3 regions of the Saccharothrix australiensis genome follow, and region 3 is predicted to be linked to each of the others. Evidence: riboswitches for the same ligand, from Rfam matches in the RefSeq annotation. Region 3 holds a riboswitch; each other region holds the start of a gene.
What was found. Region 3 has a riboswitch for glycine ahead of gcvT (glycine cleavage system aminomethyltransferase GcvT). Riboswitches for the same ligand answer to the same signal wherever they lie in the genome.

Region 1 (5,726 bases), 710 kb from region 3:
TCCACGGTCTGCTCCACCTCGGCCAGCAGGTGGCTGGAGATGAGCACGGTGCGCCCGCTGCGCGCGTAGGACTGGAGGAACGTCCGCAGCCACGCGATGCCCTCGGGGTCCAGGCCGTTCGACGGCTCGTCCAGCACCAGCACCTGCGGGTCGCCGAGCAGGGCGGTGGCGAGCGCCAGGCGCTGCTTCATGCCCAGCGAGAACCCGCCCGTCCGGCGGTCGCCCGCCGCGCCCAGCCCGACCAGGTGCAGCACCTGGTCGGCCCGCGCGTCCGGCACGCCGATGGCCGCCGCGTACACCCGGAGGTGGTTGCGCGCCGAGCGCTTGGGGTGGAAGCCCTGCGCCTCCAGCACCGCGCCGACCACCCGCGCCGGGTTGCCGAGCTGGTGGAACGGCCTGCCGTTGATCAGGCCGATGCCGGCCGTGGGCGTCACCAGGCCGAGCAACATGCGCAGCGTCGTCGTCTTGCCCGCGCCGTTGGGGCCGAGGAAGCCGGTCACCGACCCCGGTTCCACCGTGAAGCTGAGATTCTGCACCGCTGCGACCGGACCGAACTGCTTGGTCAAGTTCTGCACCACGATGCGGCCACTGCCGTCGTGCACGCGTCCCTCCCGAATGTTCTTCGGGAGCCATCCTGCCTTAGGAGGGTCAGTCGGGTAGGGCGTGCCGTGGTTTCGAGGCCACCGGCGGCAGCTCGGTGGTCGTCTCCGCGTCGCGCGCGCGGGAGAACGGGCTGCGCAGCGGACGCCGCCGCTCGCGGTGCGGCAGCCCTTCGCCGATGAGGTGCTGGTGCGCCATCGTCCACACCTGGCAGGGCCACTTCTTGTGCCGCAGCACGCCGGGGCAGGCGCCGCAGCGGCCGTCGGGGTCGGGCTGGTGCACGGTGAGCAGCAGCCGCCAGCCGTCGGCGAGCCGGTTGATCTCCGCGCGGGCCAGCGGCACCAGCGCCTCGGCCGCGCCCCGTTCGGCCACCTCCTCCAGTTGGGTGAGCCGGTGCAGCACCGCGGCGCGCAGGGTCTCGTCCACGTCACATCCTGTCGGCGGCTTGGTCCAGCAGGCGGTGCAGCCTGCGGGTCTGCGTGACGGACATCACAGCCGACTCGCCGGGTGGCGAGACCAGCAGCACCCGGTCCTCCTCGACCAGCACCGTCATCGACCGGTCCCGCCCGAACGGGTCGTGACAGTCGATCCACCCCTGCGGTTCAGCCATGTGCGCTCCGATCGGAGGGTCGCGGCGGCGCGTGGGCAACGCCACGCGGTGTGGGCGGACCCGCGGCGCCGTGGTGTCCGTCCGCCTTGTCCATCGGCCGACCGGGGGTCGTGACTTACCCGTTACGCGACGAATTCACTCGTTTGCTTGAGGCGGGACACGCACGGTGGTCCGCAAGGTGGAGAAATGTGAGTCAGATGGGCGGGGCGGCTGGGCACGGCACCCCGTTCCCGGCTAGGATTGGCGGTGCGGCCCGCTCCCAGTGACCCCCAGGCTGGTTGAGCGGGCCGCCTTTCTGCGTCCGGGGCCTGGTCCCGACCTGCTCCGCACCGGTCCCACCCGGTCCGAAGTGGCCGGCGGACCGGCGTCGGCCCGGCCCGGACGTGCGCGAAGGGGCGCCCACCGTGGTGGACGCCCCTCCCGAGGTCCGATCTCAGAGGTCGATCGGGGTGTGCGCGAGGCCGTGCGCCTCCGCGACCGGCTGGTTGGTCAGCAGGCCGTCGTGGACGTTCAGGCCCAGCGCGAGCGACTTGTCCGCGCGCAGCGCCGCCTCCCAGCCCTTGTCGGCCAGCGCCACGGCGTAGGGCAGGGTCACGTTCGTCAACGCGTAGGTGGACGTGCGCGGCACCGCGCCCGGCATGTTCGCGACGCAGTAGAAGACCGACTCGTGCACCTGGTAGGTCGGGTCGGCGTGCGTGGTCGGTCGGGAGTCGGCGAAGCAGCCGCCCTGGTCGATCGCGATGTCCACCAGCACCGAACCGGGCTTCATCCGCGCCACCAGCTCGTTGCTGACCAGCTTGGGCGCCTTCGCGCCGGGCACCAGCACCGCGCCGATGACCAGGTCGGCCTCGCGCACGGCCTGCTCGACCGAGAAGCGGTTGGACGTGACGGTGCGCAGCTGCCCCCGGTAGAGGGCGTCGATGTGGCGCAGCCGGTCGACGTTGGTGTCCAGGATCTCGACGTCCGCGCCCAGGCCGGCGGCGATGGTGGCCGCGTTCAGGCCCGCGACGCCGCCGCCGATCACGACCACCCGCGCCGGGTGCACGCCGGGCACGCCGCCGGGCAGCACGCCCCGGCCGCCGGACGGCTTCATCAGCGAGAACGCGCCGACCTGGGGCGCGAGCCTGCCCGCGACCTCGGACATCGGGGCCAGCAGCGGCAGCGCGCCGCTCGGCGCCTGCACGGTCTCGTAGGCGATCGCGGTGGTGCCCGAGTCGAGCAGCGCCTGCGTCAACGGCTGGTCGGCGGCCAGGTGCAGGTAGGTGAACAGGGTCTGGCCCTTGCGCAGCAGCGGGTACTCGCGCGCGATCGGCTCCTTGACCTTGAGCACCAGGTCGCCCTCGCCCCACACCTCCTCGGCGGTGGCCAGGACCTTCGCGCCGGCGGCCAGGTACTCGTCGTCGGTGATGGCCGACCCGAGACCCGCGCCCGCCTCGACGTACACGTCGTGGCCGCGCTGGGTCAGCTCGTGGGCGCCCGCCGGGGTCAGCGCGACGCGGTATTCGTGGTTCTTGATCTCGCGAGGTACTGAGATCCGCACGGTGGGGCTCCTTCAGCCGTTGTTACGCCCAAAGGTCCGGTACCGCCATCCGGCTGTCATCGTGCGGGCGGTACGAACCGCCACCCGCGCGGTTGTGCCGCCGGCACAACCGGTGCTGCCCGAACGGACAACCGGGCCCCACCCGAACGGACAACCGGACCTGTCCGCGGCGACCGTCCGGGCGCGCGTTGACACCCGTCGTGCCGGGGACTTAGCGTGCTCGCGTTCGCCCAACTCAACATCGGCCGCGGTGCCCCGTGCGGCACCGGAACCCGGGCGGGAGAGCCTCCAGCGTCGTTGGAGCGCCGAAGGAGCAAGCACCCCGCACACTCTCAGGCAACGAGAACCGCTCGGGCGAGGCGACTCTGGAAAGCGTGCTCGCGCGCACCCACGGTGCAAGCCGGACCGATCGACGGCACGACCGTCGTGACGCCGGCGAAGCTCTCAGGTCCCAGGACAGAGAGGGGGACCTGGACCGCGTGGACCGAGGAGCTGACGACGTGAACCTTCCGGACAACCTGCTGTACACCCCCGAGCACGAGTGGGTCGACTGGGCGCCGGGTACCCAGGACCCCGTGGCGATCGGCATCACGTCCTACGCGGCGGAATCCCTCGGCGACATCGTCTTCGTGCAGCTGCCCGCCGTCGGCGACCGCGTGAAGTCCGGCGACGTGTGCGGCGAGCTGGAGTCGACCAAGTCGGTGAGCGACCTGTACGCGCCGGTCAGCGGCGAGGTCGTGGAGGTCAACACGGCCGCCGTCGACGACCCGTCGCTGATCAACAACGACCCGTACGGCGGTGGCTGGCTGTTCAAGGTCGCCGTGGAGGACGCCTCCGGCCTGCTGACCGCCGCGAAGTACGCGGAACTGACCGGGGACTGAGCGCCGTGGCCATCAGCGTCTTCGACCTGTTCTCCGTCGGCATCGGGCCGTCCAGCTCGCACACGGTCGGCCCGATGCGCGCGGCGACGATGTTCGTGGCGCGGTTGGGCCATCGCGTGCGGGAGGTCGACCGGGTGCACGTCCAGCTGTTCGGCTCGCTGGGCGCGACGGGCCACGGGCACGGCAGCCCCAAGGCCGTGCTGCTGGGCCTGGAGGGGCACCGGCCGGAGGACGTCGACCCGGCGGTCGCCGACACGCGCGTGGCCGAGATCCGCGCGACGAGCCGGCTGCTGCTGGGCGGCGTGCGGGAGATCCCGTTCACCGAGGACACCGACCTGGTGATGCACCGCCGCAAGTCGCTCCCGCTGCACCCCAACGGCATGAGCTTCGCCGCCTACCGGGGCGACGAGGTGGTCGACGAGGCCGTGTACTACTCGGTCGGCGGCGGGTTCGTGGTGGACGAGACGGCGACCGGCGCGGACCGGATCAAAGCGGACGAGACCAGGGTCGCGCACCCGTTCAAGACCGGTGACGAGCTGCTGGCGCGCACCCGCGAGACCGGGCTGTCCATCAGCGAGGTCATGCTGGCCAACGAGACGTCGTGGCGGTCCGAGGCGGAGGTGCGGTCCGGGCTGCTGCACATCTGGGCGGTGATGCAGGAGTGCGTCGACCGCGGCTGCTCGCAGACCGGTGTGCTGCCGGGCGGTCTGAAGGTGCGGCGGCGGGCGGCCGAGATGCGGCAGCGGCTGGCGTCCGAGCACTACGCCACCGACCCGCTGCGCGTCATGGACTGGGTGACGCTGTTCGCGCTGGCGGTCAACGAGGAGAACGCCGCGGGCGGCCGGGTCGTGACCGCGCCGACGAACGGCGCGGCCGGCATCGTCCCGGCGGTGCTGCACTACTACACCCGGTTCGTGCCGGGCGCGTCGGACGAGGGCGTGGTGCGGTTCCTGCTGACCGCGGGCGCGGTCGGCGTGCTGTTCAAGGAGAACGCGTCGATCTCCGGCGCGGAGGTCGGGTGCCAGGGCGAGGTGGGTTCGGCGTGCTCGATGGCGGCCGGCGGCCTGGCCGAGGTGCTGGGCGGCTCGCCGGAACAGGTCGAGAACGCCGCCGAGATCGCGATGGAGCACAACCTCGGGCTGACGTGCGACCCGATCGGCGGGCTCGTGCAGATCCCGTGCATCGAGCGGAACGCGCTGGCGTCGATCAAGGCCATCACCGCGGCCCGGATGGCGCTGCGCGGTGACGGCTCCCACTTCGTGTCCCTGGACAAGGTCATCAAGACCATGCGGGAGACCGGCAAGGACATGAAGGTCAAGTACAAGGAGACGGCACGCGGCGGTCTTGCGGTGAACGTGATCGAGTGCTGAGGGGGAGTGGCGAGGGAGTAGGGGGAGGGGCAAGGCAGTAGGGGTGAGGCGGGGGCGGTGAGACAGTGACTAGAGCTGTGTTTGATTTGCCTCGGCTTCGCCTCGGCGGCTCGGCCGCCCTGTGGTCGGGCCGTCGCGCCTGATTTCCCGCCGATCCAAAAGCGTGATCGGCGGGAAATGAGGCGCGACAACCCGACGGCGGCCTCGCGCGGTGCGGGAGCGAGTCGGGGGTGAGTGCGGCGACTTGGTCTGAGGTGCGGGAGTGGTTGGGCTAAGCCCTGCGGTACACCGAGACGTCGTCGCGCCACACGCCCTCGACGTCGGGTGCGGACTGGACGATCGTCATCTCGTCGGGTGAGCCGAGGATGCGCCAGGCCCTGGCTGCCTCGTTCTCCCCGTCGAACAGGACGGTGCACAGCGCGTTCGGCTCGACGATCGTCCGGACGCGGTCGTACGTGCCCTCCAGCGCGGTGTCGCCGGTGAGGCTCAGCCGGTACTCGATGTGGATCGGCTCGTCGGTGCCGCCGACGCCGTCGATCACGGCCACCAGCTCGTCACCGTCGAGCCGCAGCTCGTAGTGCCCCTCCTTGGGCGGCACCCCGCCGGAGTAGGCGGTACGGGCAGGGTCGAGCACCCACCGGCCGAGGAACGGCTCCAAGTCTTCAAGCATGACCACACCCTGCCGCGCTCCGGGACCTCGCACAACCGCCTCCCAGCCGCCTCTC
Region 2 (5,726 bases), 280 kb from region 3:
TCAGCGTGCCCGCCACCGGGAACGACATGGTCGGCGCGTGCAGGCCGTAGTCGGCGAGCCGCTTGGCCACGTCGTCCACGGTCACGCCGGTCGCCTTGGTGATGGCCCGCAGGTCCAGGATGCACTCGTGGGCCACGAACCCGCCCTCGCCGGTGTAGAGGACCGGGAAGTGCTCGTCCAGCCGCCGCGCCACGTAGTTCGCCGCCGCCACCGCCGTCAGCGTCGCCCGGCGCAGGCCGTCGCCGCCCATCATCCGCACGTAGGCCCACGAGATCGGCAGGATCGACGCCGAACCCCACGGCGCGGCGCTGATCGGGCCGACCCCGGTCGCCGGGCCCGCCGACGGCTGGAGCGGGTGGTTGGGCAGGAACGGCGCGAGGTGCGCGCGCACGCCGATCGGGCCGACACCGGGGCCGCCGCCGCCGTGCGGGATGCAGAACGTCTTGTGCAGGTTCAGGTGCGACACGTCCGAGCCGAACTTGCCGTATCGGGCGAGGCCGATCAGCGCGTTGAGGTTCGCGCCGTCCACGTACACCTGGCCGCCCGCGTCGTGCACCAGCCCGCACACCTCGCGCACGGTGTCCTCGTACACGCCGTGCGTCGACGGGTAGGTGATCATGATCGCGGCGAGGTCGTCGCGGTGCGCCCCGACCGTCTCGCGCAGGTGGTCCAGGTCGACGTTGCCCCGGTCGTCGCACTTCACCACGACGACCTTCATGCCCGCCATCACCGCCGACGCGGCGTTCGTGCCGTGCGCGGACGACGGGATCAGGCACACGTCGCGGTGCGCCTCGCCCCGCGACCGGTGGTAGGCGCGGATCGCCAGCAGGCCCGCGAACTCGCCCTGGCTGCCCGCGTTGGGCTGCAACGACACCGCGTCGTACCCGGTGACCTCGGCCAGCCACGCCTCCAGGTCCCGCACCAGCGACAGCAGGCCGGCCGCGTCCTCGGCGGGCGCGAACGGGTGCAGCTCGGCGAACTCCGGCCACGTCACCGGCTCCATCTCGGCCGTGGCGTTGAGCTTCATGGTGCACGAGCCGAGCGGGATCATGCTGCGGTCCAGCGCCACGTCCTTGTCCGACAGCGCCCGCAGGTAGCGCAGCAGGGCCGTCTCGGAGCGGTGCGCGTGGAACACCGGGTGGGTCAGGTAGTCCGAGGTGCGGCGCAGGTCCGCCGGGATGCCGTCGGCCGTGTCGGCGTCCAGCCCGTCGACGTCGGACACCGTCACCCCGAACGCCTTCCACACCGCCGACAGGTCGTCGCGCGTCGTGGTCTCGTCGCACGCGATCGAGACGACGTCCGCGTCCACCTGCCACAGGTTCACGCCCAGGTCGCGGGCGGCGGCCACGACCTCGGCGGCCCGGCCCTCGACCCGTGCCCGCACGGTGTCGAAGAAGTCGCCGTGCACGACCTCGACGCCGCCCTCGCACAGCCCGGCGGCCAGCACGGTCGCCATGCGGTGCGCGCGGGTCGCGATCGCCGCCAGCCCCTCCGGCCCGTGGTACACCGCGTACATCGACGCCATCACCGCGAGCAGCACCTGGGCGGTGCAGATGTTGCTGGTCGCCTTCTCCCGGCGGATGTGCTGCTCACGCGTCTGCAACGCGAGCCGGTAGGCGGGCGAGCCGTCCGCGTCCACCGACACGCCGACGAGCCTGCCCGGCAGCTGCCGCTCCAGCCCCTGCCGCACCGCCATGTACCCGGCGTGCGGCCCGCCGAACCCCATCGGCACGCCGAACCGCTGGCTCGTGCCCACCACGACGTCCGCGCCGATCTCGCCGGGCGGGCGCAGCAGCGTCAACGCCAGCAGGTCCGCCGCGACGACGACCTGCGCGCCGGCCGCGTGGATCTCCTCGACCAGCGCCGCCTGGTCCCGGACCACGCCGGACGCGCCGGGGTAGGACAGCAGGACGCCGAAGAAGTCGCCGCCCAGCCCCAGCCCCTCCAGGCCCTGCGACAGGTCGGCGGTGACCACCTCGATGCCCAGCGGCTCGGCGCGGGTCCCGATCACGGCCAGCGTCTGCGGCAGCGTGTCGACGTCCACCACGAACCGGTTCGACCTGTGCCTGCCCGCCCGGCGGACCAGCGTCATCGCCTCGGCGGCGGCCGTCGACTCGTCCAGCATGGACGCGTTGGCCAGCGGCAGGCCCGTCAGGTCGGCCACCGCGGTCTGGAAGTTCAGCAACGCCTCCAGCCGCCCCTGCGAGATCTCCGGCTGGTACGGCGTGTACGCCGTGTACCAGGCCGGGTTCTCCAGCACGTTGCGGCGGATCACCGGCGGCGTGACGGTGCCGTGGTAGCCCAGGCCGATCATCTGCTTGAGCGGGCGGTTGCGGGACGCCAGCGCGCGCAGCTCGGCCAGCGCCTCGGTCTCGGTGGCCGGCGCGGGCAGGCCCAGCACCAGGTCCCGCTCGCGGATCGACTCCGGCACGGCGCGCTGCGCCAACTCCTCCAACGACCCGACGCCGATGACGTCGAGGATCCGCGCCAACTCGGCGGGTCGGGGACCGACGTGGCGGTCGGCGAACGGCGTGCCGTGCTCAAGAGCAGCGAGGGGGATGCGGTCCTGCGTCATTGATACGCCTCCGGGGCCGGGCCGTTTCCTTCTGCGGAAACACTGGTGCCGTTGCCCTCCCCCTCTGTCTTCCGCCCGAACCGGGCGCCTGAGAGCTTCACCCGGCGTGCGGGCTTGCACCGTCGGCGGGGTCGGTGGCCCGACCCGCTTTCCAGAGGCGTCTCACCCGCGCGGTCCTTGCGCCTGAGAGGTTCCGGGGAGGATTTGCTCCTTCGGCGCCGAGACGGACTCGGACTCTCCCGCACGGGATAAAGCGACTACCCGCGAATGGTACCCGGCGGGCCGGACCGCGAAGCCGCGGAGGCGACGCGGATCTCAGGCGGGCGCGTCACCCGATGGCCCTGGTGCGCCGCCGCCGCGACAGCTCGTCGTTGGGCGCCTCGTCGACCTCCAGGCCGTCCGCGCGCTCGGCGGGGAACTCGTGGATCGTGCCGCTGATCTCCCGCATGGCGCCGCTGACCGCGATCCCGAACACCCCCTGCCCGCCCTGCAACAGGTCGACGACCTCCTCCGGCGAGGTGCACTCGTAGACCGTCGTGCCGTCGCTGAACAACGTGATGCGCGCCAGGTCCTGCACCCCGCGCCGCCGCAGGTGGTCGACGGCGACCCGGATGTTCTGCAACGAGACCCCGGTGTCCAGCAACCGCTTGACGACCTTCAGGACGAGGATGTCCTTGAACGAGTACAGCCGCTGGCTGCCGGACCCGTGCGCGCTCCTTATGGTCGGGTTGACCAGTCCGGTGCGGGCCCAGTAGTCGAGCTGGCGGTAGGTGATGCCGGCGATCTGGCACGCGGCGGGCCCCCGGTAGCCGACGAGTTCGTCCGGCAGCGAGGAGTCCGGGAACAGCTCACCCTGTTCGCCGGTCCCGGCCCGGATGGGCGCTTCCTCGACCACGCCTGCCTCCCCTCGGTCCGGCTGCACAGCCGGCGACCAACGTGAAGCCGCCAGCGGTGCTCGAATCACACCGTGGCAATTCACCTGAGTTCGACGGTAAGACCGCCTAGGGGGCAGGTCAACGCGACGCGCTGAGCGTGTCGCACCTCAACCTCAACCTGAGGTTGAGAGAGTCGGCCGATGTAAGCCATTCGGGTGACGTTTAGTGATCGTTTAGCGCAACACCACTGACGTTGTGTAATCCAGAGGTGTGACACCGGGGGGTGGCACGCGGGGCTGATCCACAACGCACCGCACACGCCACGGGGGGCCGCTCCACTTCGCGGATGGACCGGCACCCCGTGGTCCCCGCTCCGTCACCCACCCACACCACTGCCGCGCCAGGCGCCCCGCCGGCAACACGCCCTCGGCGCGCCGCGCGCCGCCCGCGCAGACCTCCGGCTCCGTGTTCTCCCCGTATGGCCTGCCCGTCCGGCGAGGACGCTTTTACGCTTCGACACCCTGCCGCACCGAACCCTCACCGGGCCGCGATACCGACCTCACGCGGCCGAGCCCGGCAGCCCCGGCCTCACGTGTCCGCGCCGCGGAAGTCCTCCGGCGACACCGAGTCGAGGAACTCGCGGAACTTCTCGACCTCGTCCTCCTGCTCGTCCGGGATGATCAGGCCGGCTTCCGCCAGCACGGCTTCCTCGGCGTGGATCGGCACCCCGATCCGCAGGGCCAGCGCGACCGAGTCGCTGGGCCTGGCCGACACCCGGACGTCACCGTCGAACACGAGCTCGGCGAAGTAGGTGCCCTCCTGGAGGTCCGTGATCCGGACCTGCTCCAGCTGCCGCCCCAACGCCCCGATCACGTCCTTGAGCAGGTCGTGGGTCAACGGCCGCGCGGGCCGGACGCCTTGTTGCTCCAGGGCGATGGCGGTGGCCTCGACCGACCCGATCCAGATCGGCAGGTAGCGCTCCCCCTCGGTTTCGCGCAGCAGCAGGATCGGCTGGTTGGCGGGCAGTTCCACCCGCACGCCCACGACGCGCATCTCGCTCATCGGGTCTCGCCTCCCTCAGCGCGCTGAAATTCTGGCGTCCCCGTTCCGAACGAGGATCTCCCATCTCCAGTTTCGACGCTACCCGCCAAGCGGGCTCTGTGCGCAACCACCGGGTACCACCGGATCACAATGCGGACACGGCTTCACCTGGGCGAAACCCGACCACCTGCGACGTCGCGGAGGCCCGTCTTCACCAGCAGTGTGTGCAGCGTTACGGAAAGCGCGGCGACTTCACGCGCGACCTCGTCCGCGCCCGCCCGGTGCGGGACGACCTGGTCGACCAGCCCCACGACGCGGTCGGCGGCGGCCCGGAACGCGCGCAGGTGGCGCGGTTCGAGCCCGCGCTCGGTCATGGCCCGGACGGTGAGGGCGACCTGGACCGCGTCCTGGTCGTAGACACCGGCCCTGATCAGGCCGGCCCGCTCCACCTCGGCGAGCACCGACGGGTCGAGCCCGGACCGGGCCAGCAGCTCCTCCCGGCTGATCCGGGACCCGGCCGGCGCCGCGAACCGGGCCGCGCACTGGTCCGCGAACAACCCCGCCGGGAACGACGACTGCCCCGCCGGCGGCTCCACGACCTGCCTCATCGGGGACACACCACCGACACCGGCACGGACGCCACCGGCCGCCACACCACCGACCGCCGACGCACCACCGGCCACCGCGGCGCCATCGACCACCGCGCCGTCGACCGCCACACCGTCCGCAGCCGCACCGAGCGCCGACGCACCGACCGCGGCCGCACCACCGGCAGCCACCCCGTCGACCGCGCGCAACGCGCGGGCGGACCCGCCCGCGTCCACCGCGTCCAGGTGCTCCTTGATGACCTTCAACGGCAGGTACCGGTCACGTTGCGCGGCCAGCACGAACCGCAGCCGCTCGACGTCGGCCGCGGTGAACTGCCGGTACCCCGAGGCAGTGCGCGCCGGGCGGACCAGGCCCTCCGACTCCAGGAAACGGATCTTGGAGATCGTGACGTCGGGGAAGTCCGATCGCAACTGCGCGAGCACCGCGCCGATGCTCAGACCCCCGCGCTGTGGCCGCCCGGCCGCCGTCACTGCGCCCCCTGACCCCCGGCGCCCGGACCGGTCAGGAACACGAGGCGGAACTTGCCGATCTGCACCTCGTCGCCGTTGGCGAGCACCGCCTGGTCGACGGGCTCGCGGTTGACGTAGGTGCCGTTCAGGCTGCCCACGTCGATCACCACGAACTCG
Region 3 (5,726 bases):
GGGGCTCGCCGGGCCGGAGGTCGAGGAGCTGCGCCGCGCGGGCGTCGTGGGGTGAGCGTCGTGGGGTGAGCGTGGTGGGGTGAGCGTCGTCGGGGGAGCGTCGTCGGGTGAGCGCGCCGCGCCGGCGTGGTCGGGGCAGGGGTCGGGGGCGCGGTGGCCGTGCCGCGCCCGCGTTGTCCGGGTGACGGCGAGGTGACCGGAAAATGGCCGCGTTAAATCGCCGGGGGCGCGCGGTGAATAAAGGGGACGGCCGGTGTCGACCCGATGACGCTCGGTGCGTGGGTCGGGCGCATGTGGGTGACCGGCGCGAGGTGCGGAGAAGTCGGACGATGTGGCGGAACCTCGGTGCTCGTGCGAGGGGGAGTGGGCGAGTGGCCCGTACCTTGGACATCGGCCGGGGCCCCCGAGTCCTTGATCGTCCGTTCGGGTGACTGAGCGCGCCGGCCGTGCGTGGCGCAGCGCTCGCCGCACCGCCCGACCGTGGGATCAGGGCGCGTCCTGCCGTCATCGTCCGGGTGAATGAGGGAGCATGGCACGTGACGCGGTGGGCACGACGCCCGCCGGCCGGGCACCTGTGAACGGACGGAGAGGGACTCGTGAACGTCAAGAAGGTGGTGACGCTGGCGGTCGTCGCGCTGCTGCTGTTCCTCCTGATCACCCAGCCCGACCAGTCCGCGGACGCGGTCAAGACCGCCATCGGCTGGCTCCGCCAGGGCGCGGAGGCGATCATCACGTTCGTCCGGAGCCTCTTCGGCTAGCGCGCCGCGCGGCCCCGCCGACCCGGTCACCATCGGTGACGATCGGCCGTCCGCGTTGGACCGTCCGGGTGGAAAGAGGGCTATAACGCGCTGGTAACAGGGTTTTTGACAATCCGGGGTCTAGCGGTTGTCGGTACCCGCTAATACGGTGCGCTGCATTGGCTGATCTTCGACCGACGAGGAGGCAGAATGGTCGAGGACTCCGGAGTCGACGAGCTGCTGCGGCAGTGGGCGGCTGAGCGCTCGGACGACGCCGAGCTGCAAGAGGTGAACCGGATCAAGGACGAGTGGCTGGCCGAGGCCCCGCCGCCCGCGCCGGGCATCCCCTCGCAGCGGGCGAACGGCGGGTCGCGCGGACTGGTTCGGGTCGAATCCGCTGACCCGGCGTACGTGGCGGCGATGCGGAAGCGGGCGCCCGAGGTGCCCGAGGTGCTGCTCGCGGCGGCCGCCAGCTACTGGCAGCTGGTGGGCGACCTGTCCGAGGCGGAGCTGTGGTGGGACGCGGGCATCAGCCCGCTCGACCAGCGCGCTCTCGACTACCGGGCGGCCGGGCTCACGCCCGCCGACCTGGGACGTCGGCTCGGGCCGATGACGGTGCTCCAGCACCTGCGTCGGGGCAGTGCGGCGGCCTGGTGCGTGGCCAGGTTGCAGCGGCAGCGCCGGGACGGCGTCGCCTAGGTCCGGGCGTCGCGCCGCTCGCGGCGCGACGTGCGCACGGAGACGTGGGCAGGACCAGCACCAGACCGGGAGGGCGGGCTCCTGTGCCGGGAGCCCCTTCCGACGGGTGACGGCCACCCGGCGCGCCACGAAGTACGCTGGGAGCCGTGTCCACCCCACCACTCCCGCGCGAGGCCCCGCCGGCAGGCCGGGACCCCGCCGGCGGTGAGCACGCGCCCAGGCCGGACCGCGCGGCCGACGCCCGCGCAGGCGACACCCGCGCCACCGGGACCCGCGCCACCCGCACCGGTGTCGCCGGGACCGGTGTCGCCGAGACCCTCGCGGCGCACACCAGCGCGGCCCGCGGCGGCGACGTCGGGACCGGTGACGTCGAGGCCGGTGACGTCGAGGCCGGTGACGTCGAGGCCGGTGACGTCGAGGCCGGTGACGTCGAGGCCCGCACCACCGCGCGCCGCCTCGGGACACCGCTGGCCATCGCGGTCGTGTGCCTGCTGTCGCTCGTCGTGTGCTGCGGCCTGGCCTACTGGCAGTGGGAGCGGTTCTCCGAGGCGGGCGGCACGTGGCAGAACCTCGGGTACGTCTTCCAGTGGCCGCTGTTCGGCCTGTTCCCCGCGTTCATGGTGTGGCGGATGCGCAGGCTCGCCGCCCGCCGCGACGCGGGCGACGCCGCGCCCGGACCCGCGCCGGCCGCCCCGGAACGGGTGATCACCGAGCGGGTGGTTACCGTGGACGCCGTCAGGACACCCGCGCACGACGACGAGGACGACGAGCTGGCGGCGTACAACCGCTACCTCCGGGAACTCCACGCGCGGGACCAGCGGTGAGCGAAGGCAGGTCGGTAGGGCGATGAGCGGTGCGTTGGGCCGGTTCCGGTTCATGGCTTACGTGGTCGGTGTCGGCCTGCTCGGGCTCGTGGTCGCCATGTTCGTCAAGTACCTCGGCGACAACCCCGGCATGATGGCGGTCGTCGGCCCCGTCCACGGGTTCCTCTACGCCATCTACCTGGTCCTCACCGTCGACCTGGCGCTCAAGGCGCGCTGGTCGCTCAAGGGCACCGCGCTGGTGCTGCTGGCGGGCACCATCCCGTTCGTGTCGTTCTACGCCGAGCGCAAGGTCGTCGAGAGCGTCCGGGCGGAACGCGCCCTGTGACCGGCTCCCGGTTGACCGCGCCCGCCGGGCCCGCCTAGCGTCTGGCGGTACCAACTGAACACGGCCGTCGATGTCGCGCGGGAGAGTCCCCACCAGGGGCGCCGAAGGAGCAACTCCTCCCCGGAATCTCTCAGGCACAGCTACCGCCCGACGAAGGCAACTCTGGAAAGCAGGCAGCACGCCTCGCCCACGGTGCAAGCCGCGCTACCGCGGCGAAGCTCTCAGGCCCATGACAGAGGGGGAGGCTCACTCAGGCGAGGAGTCTCCCGATGGACCGTGTCATCCTTCGTAGCGGCAGGCCGACCGACCAGGTCGGCGTCACTGCCGTGCCCGCCACCAGGGAGGACCCCGTGGAAACCCGCCGGACGCCGCTGCACGCCGAGCACGAGGCGCTGGGCGCCCAGTTCACCGACTTCGCGGGCTGGCGGATGCCGCTGCGCTACGACAGCGAACTCGCCGAGCACCACGCCGTGCGCACCTCGGCGGGCCTGTTCGACCTGACCCACATGGGCGAGATCGTGCTCACCGGGCCGGAGGCGGGCCGCGCGCTGGACCACGCGCTGGTCGGCCACGCGTCCGCGATCGGCGTCGGCCGCGCCCGCTACACCATGATCTGCGCGGCCGACGGCGGCGTGCTCGACGACCTGATCGTCTACCGCACCGGCGAGCAGGAGTACCTGGTCGTCGCGAACGCGTCGAACGCGGCGGCGGTGCACGAGGAGCTGGTCGCGCGGGCGAAGGGCTACGACGCCGCGGTCGAGGACCGCTCCGCCGACTACGCGCTGCTGGCCGTGCAGGGCCCGAAGGCGACCGCGATCCTGGCCGGCCTGACCGGCACCGACCTCGCGGCGGTGAAGTACTACGCGTCCTACCCGACCGAGGTGGCGGGCAGGCCCGCGCTGCTCGCCCGCACCGGCTACACCGGCGAGGACGGGTTCGAGCTGTTCCTCGCGCCCGCCGACGCGCCGCACGTGTGGGGCGCGCTGCTGGCCGCGGGCGCGCCGCACGACCTCAAGCCCGCCGGCCTCGGCTGCCGCGACACGCTGCGCCTGGAGGCCGGGATGCCGCTGTACGGCAACGAGCTGACCGCCGCGCGCACCCCGTACCACGCGAACCTGGGCCGGGTCGTGAAGCTGGACAAGCCCGAGGACTTCGTCGGCCGGGACGCCCTGGCGGCGGTCGCGGAGCAGGGCGTGGACGCCCGCCTGGTCGGCCTGAAGACGACGTCCCGCCGCGCGCCCCGGCACGGCTACGCGGTGCTGGACGCGGCGGGCGCGGTCATCGGGGAGGTGACCAGCGGCGCGCTGTCGCCGACGCTGGGCTACTCCGTGGCCCTGGCCTACGTGCCGCCCGCGCACGCCGAGCCCGGCACCGAGCTGGCCGTCGACATCCGGGGCAGGCAGGAGCCCGTGGAAGTCGTCGCGCTGCCGTTCTACAAGCGCAACTCGTAGGGAGACCACATGTCCGAGCACTTCAACACCTCCCTCGCGGAGTTCGACCCGGAGGTCGCCGAGGCCGTCGCCGCCGAGCTCGGCCGGCAGCAGGGCACCCTGGAGATGATCGCCTCCGAGAACTTCACCCCGGTGTCGGTGCTCCAGGCGCAGGGCTCGGTGCTGACCAACAAGTACGCCGAGGGCTACCCCGGCCGGCGCTACTACGGCGGGTGCGAGCACGTCGACGTCATCGAGCGACTGGCGATCTCGCGGGTGAAGGAGCTGTTCGGGGCGGCGTTCGCGAACGTGCAGCCGCACTCGGGCGCGCAGGCCAACGCGTGCGCCATGTTCGCCCTGCTCAAGCCCGGCGACACCATCCTCGGGCTGGACCTGGCGCACGGCGGGCACCTCACGCACGGCATGCGGATCAACTTCTCGGGCAAGCTGTACGACGTGGTGCCGTACCACGTGTCCGATGTGGACGGTCGGGTGGACATGGCCGAGGTGGAGCGGCTGGCCGCCGAGCACCGGCCGAAGCTGATCGTCGCGGGCTGGTCGGCCTACCCCCGGCAGCTGGACTTCGCGGAGTTCCGGCGGATCGCCGACTCGGTCGACGCCTACCTCATGGTGGACATGGCGCACTTCGCGGGCCTGGTCGCGGCCGGCCTGCACCCGAGCCCGGTGCCGCACGCGCACGTCGTCACCACGACGACGCACAAGACGCTGGGCGGCCCGCGCGGCGGCGTGATCCTGACCAACGACGCCGACCTCGCCAAGAAGATCAACTCGGCGGTGTTCCCCGGCCAGCAGGGCGGGCCGCTGGAGCACGTGATCGCGGGCAAGGCGGTGGCGTTCAAGCACGCCGCGTCGCCGGAGTTCGCCGACCGCCAGCGCCGCACCGTCGAGGGCGCGCGCATCCTCGCCGACCGGCTGTCGCGGCCCGACGCGGCGGCGGCCGGCGTGAAGGTGCTGACCGGCGGCACGGACGTCCACCTGGTGCTGGTCGACCTGGTGGACTCCGAGCTGGACGGCAAGCAGGCCGAGGACCGCCTGCACGAGGTGGGCATCACGGTCAACCGCAACGCGGTCCCGAACGACCCGCGCCCGCCGATGGTGACCTCGGGCCTGCGGATCGGCACGCCCGCGCTGGCCACGCGCGGGTTCGGCGCGGCGGACTTCACCGAGGTGGCCGACATCATCGCGGCGGCGCTCCAGCCGTCGCCGGACCTGGCGGACCTCCGCGCGCGGGTCGAGGTGCTGGCGGCCAAGCACCCGCTGTACCCGTCGCTGTAAGGCTCCTCGCGGCAGGCGTGGTCCCCCGGCTCGGCACCGAGCCGGGGGACCACGCCGTTCGAGGGGTGCGCATCGCCCTTCGGGCGGGGGGATCACGCCGTTCGAGGGGGTCCGGCGGGGGGATCACGCCGGTCGAGGGAGTCCTTGTCGAACCGGTACAGGGTGCGGCCCGCGCCGTCCGGCACGACCTCGCCCATCTTCGGCACGCTCTTCGCCACGAGCGTCACCGGGGGTGCTTCGGCCGGTGCGGCGGCGGGTTCGGGCGCGCCGGACCGGGTCGCGGCGGGTTGCCGCGCGGCTCCCGGCACGTCGGGTCGCGGCGCGGCGGTTTCGGGCGCGGCGGGTCGCGGCGCGGTGCGGCCGGCGGGGGTCGTGGCGGCAGGCGCGGCCGGGGCGTCGGGGTAGCCGGCGCGGG

Region 1: it holds a riboswitch for glycine, as region 3 does, so the genes downstream of both, gcvH (glycine cleavage system protein GcvH) here and gcvT (glycine cleavage system aminomethyltransferase GcvT) in region 3, are expected to answer to the same signal.
Region 2: it holds a riboswitch for glycine, as region 3 does, so the genes downstream of both, gcvP (aminomethyl-transferring glycine dehydrogenase) here and gcvT (glycine cleavage system aminomethyltransferase GcvT) in region 3, are expected to answer to the same signal.

Annotation. Positions count from the first base shown of each region.
Region 1 is NZ_RBXO01000001.1:7,182,677-7,188,402, reverse strand. It holds gene C8E97_RS30555 (ABC transporter ATP-binding protein) at 1-602, opposite strand, end outside; gene C8E97_RS30550 (hypothetical protein) at 649-1,026, opposite strand; gene C8E97_RS30545 (hypothetical protein) at 1,028-1,210, opposite strand; gene ald (alanine dehydrogenase) at 1,644-2,750, opposite strand; glycine riboswitch at 3,018-3,109, shown strand; gene gcvH (glycine cleavage system protein GcvH) at 3,251-3,631, shown strand; gene C8E97_RS30530 (L-serine ammonia-lyase) at 3,637-5,001, shown strand; gene C8E97_RS30525 (hypothetical protein) at 5,273-5,671, opposite strand.
Region 2 is NZ_RBXO01000001.1:6,185,067-6,190,792, forward strand. It holds gene gcvP (aminomethyl-transferring glycine dehydrogenase) at 1-2,575, opposite strand, end outside; glycine riboswitch at 2,737-2,827, opposite strand; gene C8E97_RS26100 (MerR family transcriptional regulator) at 2,904-3,470, opposite strand; gene C8E97_RS26105 (bifunctional nuclease family protein) at 4,039-4,512, opposite strand; gene ftsR (transcriptional regulator FtsR) at 4,656-5,570, opposite strand; gene garA (glycogen accumulation regulator GarA) at 5,567-5,726, opposite strand, start outside.
Region 3 is NZ_RBXO01000001.1:6,467,712-6,473,437, reverse strand. It holds gene C8E97_RS27315 (CaiB/BaiF CoA transferase family protein) at 1-55, shown strand, start outside; gene C8E97_RS34955 (hypothetical protein) at 597-758, shown strand; gene C8E97_RS27310 (helix-turn-helix transcriptional regulator) at 948-1,436, shown strand; gene C8E97_RS27305 (hypothetical protein) at 1,904-2,260, shown strand; gene C8E97_RS27300 (DUF3817 domain-containing protein) at 2,283-2,585, shown strand; glycine riboswitch at 2,654-2,741, shown strand; glycine riboswitch at 2,743-2,828, shown strand; gene gcvT (glycine cleavage system aminomethyltransferase GcvT) at 2,936-4,036, shown strand; gene glyA (serine hydroxymethyltransferase) at 4,046-5,311, shown strand; gene C8E97_RS27285 (hypothetical protein) at 5,404-5,726, opposite strand, start outside.